2 regions of the Streptomyces sp. bgisy159 genome follow, and region 1 is predicted to be linked to the other one. Evidence: riboswitches for the same ligand, from Rfam matches in the RefSeq annotation. Region 1 holds a riboswitch; the other holds the start of a gene.

What was found. Region 1 has a riboswitch for glycine ahead of gcvT (glycine cleavage system aminomethyltransferase GcvT). Riboswitches for the same ligand answer to the same signal wherever they lie in the genome.
Region 2: linked by a shared signal. The riboswitch ahead of gcvP (aminomethyl-transferring glycine dehydrogenase) and the one ahead of gcvT (glycine cleavage system aminomethyltransferase GcvT) in region 1 are both predicted to bind glycine.

The regions. Positions count from the first base shown of each region.
Region 1 is NZ_JBYIQX010000026.1:36,421-39,812, forward strand. It holds gene AC3ET3_RS23485 (serine hydroxymethyltransferase) at 1-152, opposite strand, end outside; gene gcvH (glycine cleavage system protein GcvH) at 161-538, opposite strand; gene gcvT (glycine cleavage system aminomethyltransferase GcvT) at 646-1,788, opposite strand; glycine riboswitch at 1,828-1,942, opposite strand; glycine riboswitch at 1,943-2,036, opposite strand; gene AC3ET3_RS23500 (AAA family ATPase) at 2,212-2,889, shown strand; gene AC3ET3_RS23505 (enhanced serine sensitivity protein SseB C-terminal domain-containing protein) at 3,106-3,392, opposite strand, start outside.
Region 2 is NZ_JBYIQX010000015.1:157,642-161,033, reverse strand. It holds gene AC3ET3_RS17515 (DNA polymerase IV) at 1-56, shown strand, start outside; gene AC3ET3_RS17510 (nucleotidyltransferase domain-containing protein) at 53-508, shown strand; gene AC3ET3_RS17505 (PRC-barrel domain-containing protein) at 505-879, opposite strand; glycine riboswitch at 994-1,090, shown strand; gene gcvP (aminomethyl-transferring glycine dehydrogenase) at 1,267-3,392, shown strand, end outside.

The sequences.
Region 1 (3,392 bases):
AGGACCGAGCCCTGCGCCTCCATGACCGCCAGCGGGGCGAAGTTCTCCGAGGCGATCATCTCCAGCGTGGACTGCTGGCGGCGCAGCTCGGCGTCGACCGCGGCGGCGACCTCCGGGTCGAGCTCGTGCAGGGGCGTGTTCAGGACGGACATACGTCTCCTCAGCCGGCGATGTGGGCGTCGTACTCGTCGGCGGAGAGCAGGTCGGCCGGCTCGTCCGTGACGCGGACCTTGAACAGCCAGCCGCCCTCGAAGGGGGCCGAGTTCACCAGCGACGGGTCGTTCACCACGTCCTCGTTGACCTCGGTGACCTCACCGCTGACCGGGGAGTACAGGTCGGAGACCGACTTGGTCGACTCCAGTTCGCCGCAGGTCTCACCCGCGGTCACCGTGGCACCGACCTCGGGGAGCTGGACGAAGACGACATCGCCGAGCGCGTTGGCCGCGTGCTCCGTGATGCCGATCGCCGACACGCCGTCCTCGGCGGCCGACAGCCACTCGTGCTCCTTGCTGTAGCGCAGCTGCTGGGGGTTGCTCATGGCCTGAATTCTCCTGTACGCGAGGGAGTGCTGATGAATGGGGGACCGCGAAACGCGGGGACGAGCAGCGCGGATGTGCCCAGGGTCACGCGGACCCGGGCCCGCGGCTACTTCTGACGCTTGTAGAAGGGCAGCGCCACGACCTCGTACGGCTCGTGGCTGCCCCGGATGTCCACACCGACGCCCGGCGTGCCCGGCGCGGCGTGCGCGGCGTCGACGTACGCCATCGCGATCGGCTTGCCCAGGGTGGGGGAGGGCGCGCCGGAGGTGACCTCGCCGACCACCTGGCCGCCGGCGACCACCGGGTATCCGGCGCGCGGCACCCGGCGCCCCTCGGCGACCAGGCCGACCAGGACGCGTGGCGGGGCGGAGGCGGCCCGCTCGGCGGCGGCCTCCAGCGCCGTACGGCCGACGAAGTCGCCGTCCTTCTCGAACTTCACCACCCGGCCGAGCCCGGCGTCGAAGGGGGTGAGCGAGGTCGTCAGCTCGTGCCCGTACAGCGGCATGCCCGCCTCCAGGCGCAGGGTGTCGCGGCAGGACAGACCGCACGGGATCAGACCGGCGCCCTCGCCCGCCTTCGTCAGCGCCTGCCACAGCTCCACCGCGTGCTCCGGCTTCACGAACAGCTCGAAGCCGTCCTCACCGGTGTAGCCGGTGCGGGCGATCAGCGCGGGGACGCCGGCGACCGTGCCGGGCAGTCCCGCGTAGTACTTCAGGCCGTCGAGGTCGGCGTCGGTGAGCGACTTCAGGATGCCGGGCGACTCCGGGCCCTGGACGGCGAGCAGCGCGTAGGCGTCCCGGTCGTCGCGCACCTCGGCGTCGAAGCCGGCCACCCGCTCGGTCAGCGCGTCCAGAACCACCTGCGCGTTGGAGGCGTTGGCCACCACCATGTAGGTCGGTGAAGCGGCCTCGGTCTCGTCCAGCCGGTAGACGATCAGGTCGTCCAGGATGCCGCCGTCGGCCTGGCAGATCATGGTGTAGCGGGCGCGGCCCACGCCCACGGAGGCGATGTTGCCGACCAGCGCGTGGTTGAGGAACGCGGCCGCCTCGGCGCCGGTCACGGTGATCTCGCCCATGTGGGAGAGGTCGAACAGCCCGGCCCTGGTGCGCACCGCGAGGTGCTCCTCGCGCTCGGACCCGTAGCGCAGCGGCATGTCCCAGCCGGCGAAGTCGGTCATCGTCGCGCCGAGCGAACGGTGCAGGGCGTCCAGCGCGGTGCGGCGCGGTTCTCGGGATTCAGTGCTGCTCATCGGACGGTCGTCTCCCAGGGCGATGACAAGTGAGGTCATTCCTCCCCATCTGTCATCGGAACCTGAGAGGTTCGCCGAAACCGCCACGGGGGCGATGCACGGCTTGCACCTTGGGTGGGGGCCCCACGGTGGGGGACCCGCTTTTCAGATGTGCCTCGCCCGCGCGGTAACGGGGCCTGAGAGATTCAAGGGAGGGACTTGCTCCTTCGGCGCCCCAGCCAGGCTGGGAACTCTCCCGCGCGGATTCAAACGGCCGGTATGCAGTTGGCGCGCCCATCATTGCACGCCGCCCCGCCTCGCGGCAGGGCCGCATCTGTAACCGGGCTGTGGCGGTACGCGTACGAAAACGCGAGGCACCGGGCATTACCTTCTCTTTACACTCGACGGGGAGGCCACCAGGTGACCTCAGGGGAGGACGATGACGTGAACAGGACCACGGCCTACGCGACCACGTCGGGCCTCACACTGCCCGAGCAGTCCACCGCCCCCGCCCTGGAGAACCCAGCGGTCGTCCGCGACCTGCGCTCCCGGGCCGGCCACAGCCCCCGCGCCCTGCTCTTCGGTCCCCACGACCTCGTCGTGATCACCGGCCTGCCGGGCAGCGGCAAGTCCACGCTCATGAGCCGCACGGTGCGCGGCCCGCGCATCGACTCCCAGGACACCCGCGACCGCTTCGACACCCGCGCCCCTCGCCTGCTGCCGTACGCCCTCTACCGCCCCCTGGTCCGCCTCGCCCACTACGCCGGGCTGCGCCGGGCCCTGCGCACCGGCGAGGGCCTGGTGGTGCACGACTGCGGCACCCAGAGCTGGGTGCGGGCCTGGCTGGCCCGCGAGGCGCGCCGCCGCGGCGGCCGGCTGCACCTGCTGGTCCTCGACGTCACCCCGGACGCCGCCCGCGCGGGCCAGCGCGCCCGCGGCCGGGGCGTCTCGCGCTACGCCTTCCTGCGCCACCGCCGGGCCGCCGCCCGACTGCTGCGCGCCATCGACCAGGGCCGGCTCCCGGCCGGCTGCGGCTCGGCGGTCCTCCTGGACCGCGACGCGGCCGACGCGCTCGTCCGCATCGGCTTCACCGGCTCGGGCACCCGGACCGCCCGGACCTAGGGCCTGTTGCGAAAGTCCCGTCTGCTTGGCGACGCCCGGCACGCGCGCTCGCCGCGTTGCCGGAGCGCCCACGTGACTCCGCCACGCGGGCGCTCCGGCGCCTTGCGATCGCACGCACCGGACGACGCCAAGCCCGCCCTTCGGGCGGACGACGGGACTTTCGCAACAGGCCCTAGCCGCCCGCGTGACGCGGCGGCGGGGCGGCCCGGCGCGGGGTCAGGCCAAACCCGGCGCCGGATAGCCGTAGCCGGCGGCGGGGACGGGGGCGTGGGCCTCGCGGTCGTAGAACGGACGGGCGTTGGCCCGCATCCACATCACCACCGGGTCGTAGTCGTCGGTCATCGCGACCGTCGACACCGGCAGCCCGTCGGGCACGGCGCCCATCGACTGCTGCATCATCGCCCGCACCGCGTCCACGGCCGCCGGCGATGCCTCGTACAGATCCAGGCCGAGGGCGAGGTACGGCGCGCCGAGCGCCGGCTGCACCCACGCGCGGCGCAGCG
Region 2 (3,392 bases), on a different contig from region 1:
CGAAGGGGGCGGAGCGGGTGCCGCACGACGGGGTCGAGGGGAGGGCCGTCACATGACCGGGACGGATGTGTCACCGGAGCGGGCCGGTGAGATCGGCCGGGTGTGCGAGCGGGTCACGCGGTGGGCCGCGGGGCGGGCGGACGTGGTGGGGCTCTTGCTCGTCGGATCGTGTGCGCGGGGAGAGGCGCGGATGGACTCCGACGTGGATCTGGTCCTGCTGACGACCCACCGTGCGCGGTACGCCGACGGAAGCGCTCTCGGCGCCGGTCTCGGCCTCGGAGAACCGGTGCGGACGAGAAGCTGGGGGCCCATCACCGAGTGGCGGTATGCCGACGGCTCGGGGCTGGAGATCGAGTTGGGCGTCGGCTCGCCGGCCTGGGCCGCCACCGACCCCGTGGACGCGGGGACGCGCCGCGTCGTCTCCGGCGGGGCACGGGCCCTGTACGACCCGGAGGGAATCCTCGCGGCGCTGATCGGGCAGTGCGGGGGCGTCCGCCGGGGCGACTAGGACTCGTCCGTGTCGCCGGCCAGGTGCCCGAAGTCGCGGTCGGCGAGCGCGGACGGACCGGCCACGTCGAGGCCGTAGTGGTGGTAGAGCTGGAGCTCCTGTTCCGGGGAGAGGTGGCGGCCCACCCCGAAGTCGGGCGCGTCCTTGATCAGGGCGCGGTCGTAGGGGATCCTCAGGGCGCCCTCGATCAGCTCGCTGGGCTCCAGCGGGACGAAGGCGTCCCTGCTGAACAGGCCGGTGCGTATGGCCGCCCACTCCGGAACACCGGTCGCGTCGTCGAGGTAGACCTCGTCGATCGTGCCGATCTTGGTGCCATTGCGGTCGAACGCCTTGCGGCCGATCAGGTAGCGCGGATCGATGTCGGTGCGCACGGTCCCTCCACATGGTCGCAACTCATCCGTAAGCACTACAAAAGAGCACAATCAGCGCGATGGCCACTCGAAAGCTGCGGCGTTGACCTCGCTGGTAGGCTGACAAGCGGCTGCTGACCCCGTGCGGGAGAGTCCTCCGGAACACCATCGGAGGCGCCGAAGGAGCAAATCCTCCCCGGAATCTCTCAGGCTCACGTACCGCACGGACGAGGTCACTCTGGAAAGCAGGGCGGGTGTCGACGGCTTCCGCTCTCACCGACGGTGAAAACCGGCCGCCCGCGGGCGCCCCGGTGAAGCTCTCAGGTTGAGATGACAGAGGGGGAGGCCGTCGGGACACCTGCGCCGTGGTGTCCCTCGAAGGTCGCGTCAGACCAGGAGGCCTCCGCCATGACCGCCCACCGCACTCCGCTCTCCGAACTGGAGCAAGGGATCCCCTTCGAGCAGCGCCACATCGGGCCCGACCAGGAGGCGCGGGCCAAGATGCTCGCCCAGGTCGGGTACGGCTCGCTGGACGAACTGACCGCCGCCGCGGTCCCGGACGTCATCAAGAACGCCGACGCGCTGGACCTTCCCGGCGCCCGCACCGAGGCCGAGGTGCTCGCCGAGCTGCGCTCGCTCGCCGACTCCAACCAGGTCCTCGGCTCGATGATCGGCCTCGGCTACCACGGCACGTTCACCCCGCCGGTCATTCTGCGCAACGTCATGGAGAACCCGGCCTGGTACACGGCGTACACGCCCTACCAGCCGGAGATCTCCCAGGGGCGGCTGGAAGCGCTGCTGAACTTCCAGACGATGGTCGCCGACCTCACCGGGCTGCCCACCTCCGGCGCGTCCCTGCTGGACGAGGGCACGGCCGCCGCCGAGGCCATGGCACTGTCCCGGCGCATGGGCAGGAACAAGAAGGGCCTGTTCCTGGTCGATGCGGACGCGCTGCCGCAGACCATCGCCGTGATCGAGACCCGCGCCGAGCCGACCGGCGTCGAGGTCGTCGTCGCCGACCTCAGCGAGGGCATTCCCGCCGACATCGCCGCGCGGGAGATCAACGGTGTGCTGATCCAGTACCCCGGCGCGTCCGGCGCGGTGCGCGACATCGAGGCGCTCATCGCCCAGGCGCACGACCTCGGTGCGCTGGTCACCGTCGCCGCCGACCTGCTCGCGCTGACCCTGCTGAAGTCCCCGGGCGAGCTCGGCGCGGACATCGCGGTCGGCACCACACAGCGGTTCGGTGTGCCGATGGGCTTCGGCGGACCCCACGCCGGCTACATGGCCGTCCATGAGAAGTTCGCGCGCAGCCTGCCCGGGCGGCTCGTGGGCGTGTCCGTGGACGCGGACGGGAACAGGGCCTACCGGCTGGCGCTGCAGACGCGTGAGCAGCACATCCGCCGGGAGAAGGCGACCAGCAACATCTGCACCGCGCAGGTGCTGCTCGCGGTGATGGCCGGCATGTACGCCGTCTACCACGGGCCCGAAGGGCTGCGGACGATCGCGCGGCGCACGCACCGGTACGCCGCGATCCTGGCCGCGGGGCTCGCCGCCGGCGGCGTCGAGGTCGTGCACGGGCGGTTCTTCGACACCGTGACCGCGCGGGTGTCCGGTAAGGCCGCCCAGGTCGTCACGGTCGCGCGGGAGAACGGCGTCAACCTGCGCCTGGTCGACGCCGACCACGTCTCGGCCGCCTGCGACGAGACCACCACGCGCGCCCAGCTGGCCGCGGTGTGGGCGGCGTTCGGGGTCGACGGGGACGTCGAGGCGCTGGACGCGGCCGTCGAGGACGCCCTTCCGGCGGCGCTGCTGCGCGACGACGAGGTCCTCACGCACCCCGTCTTCCACCAGCACCGGTCCGAGACCGCGATGCTGCGCTACCTGCGCCGGCTCGCCGACCGCGACTACGCGCTGGACCGGGGCATGATCCCGCTGGGCTCCTGCACCATGAAGCTCAACGCGACCACCGAGATGGAGCCGGTGACCTGGCCCGAGTTCGGGCAGCTGCACCCGTTCGCGCCGGCCGAGCAGGCGGCGGGCTACCTCACGCTCATCCGCGAGCTGGAGGAACGTCTCGCCGAGGTCACCGGGTACGACAAGGTCTCCCTCCAGCCGAACGCCGGTTCGCAGGGCGAGCTGGCCGGACTGCTGGCCGTGCGCGGGTACCACCGGGCCAACGGGGACGAGCAGCGGACGGTGTGCCTGATCCCGTCGTCCGCGCACGGCACCAACGCCGCCAGCGCCGTGATGGCCGGGATGAAGGTCGTCGTCGTCAAGACCGCCGAGGACGGCGAGATCGACGTCGACGACCTGCGGGCGAAGATCGAGCGGCACCGGGACGAGCTGGCCGTGCTGATGATCACCTACCCGTCGACGCACGGCGTGTTCGAGGAGCACGTGGCCGACATCTGCGGCCGGGTGCACGAGGCGGGCGGGCAGGTGTACGTCGACGGCGCCAACCTGAACGCCCTGGTCGGCCTGGCCAAGCCCGGGCACTTCGGCGGAGACGTGTCCCACCTGAACCTGCACAA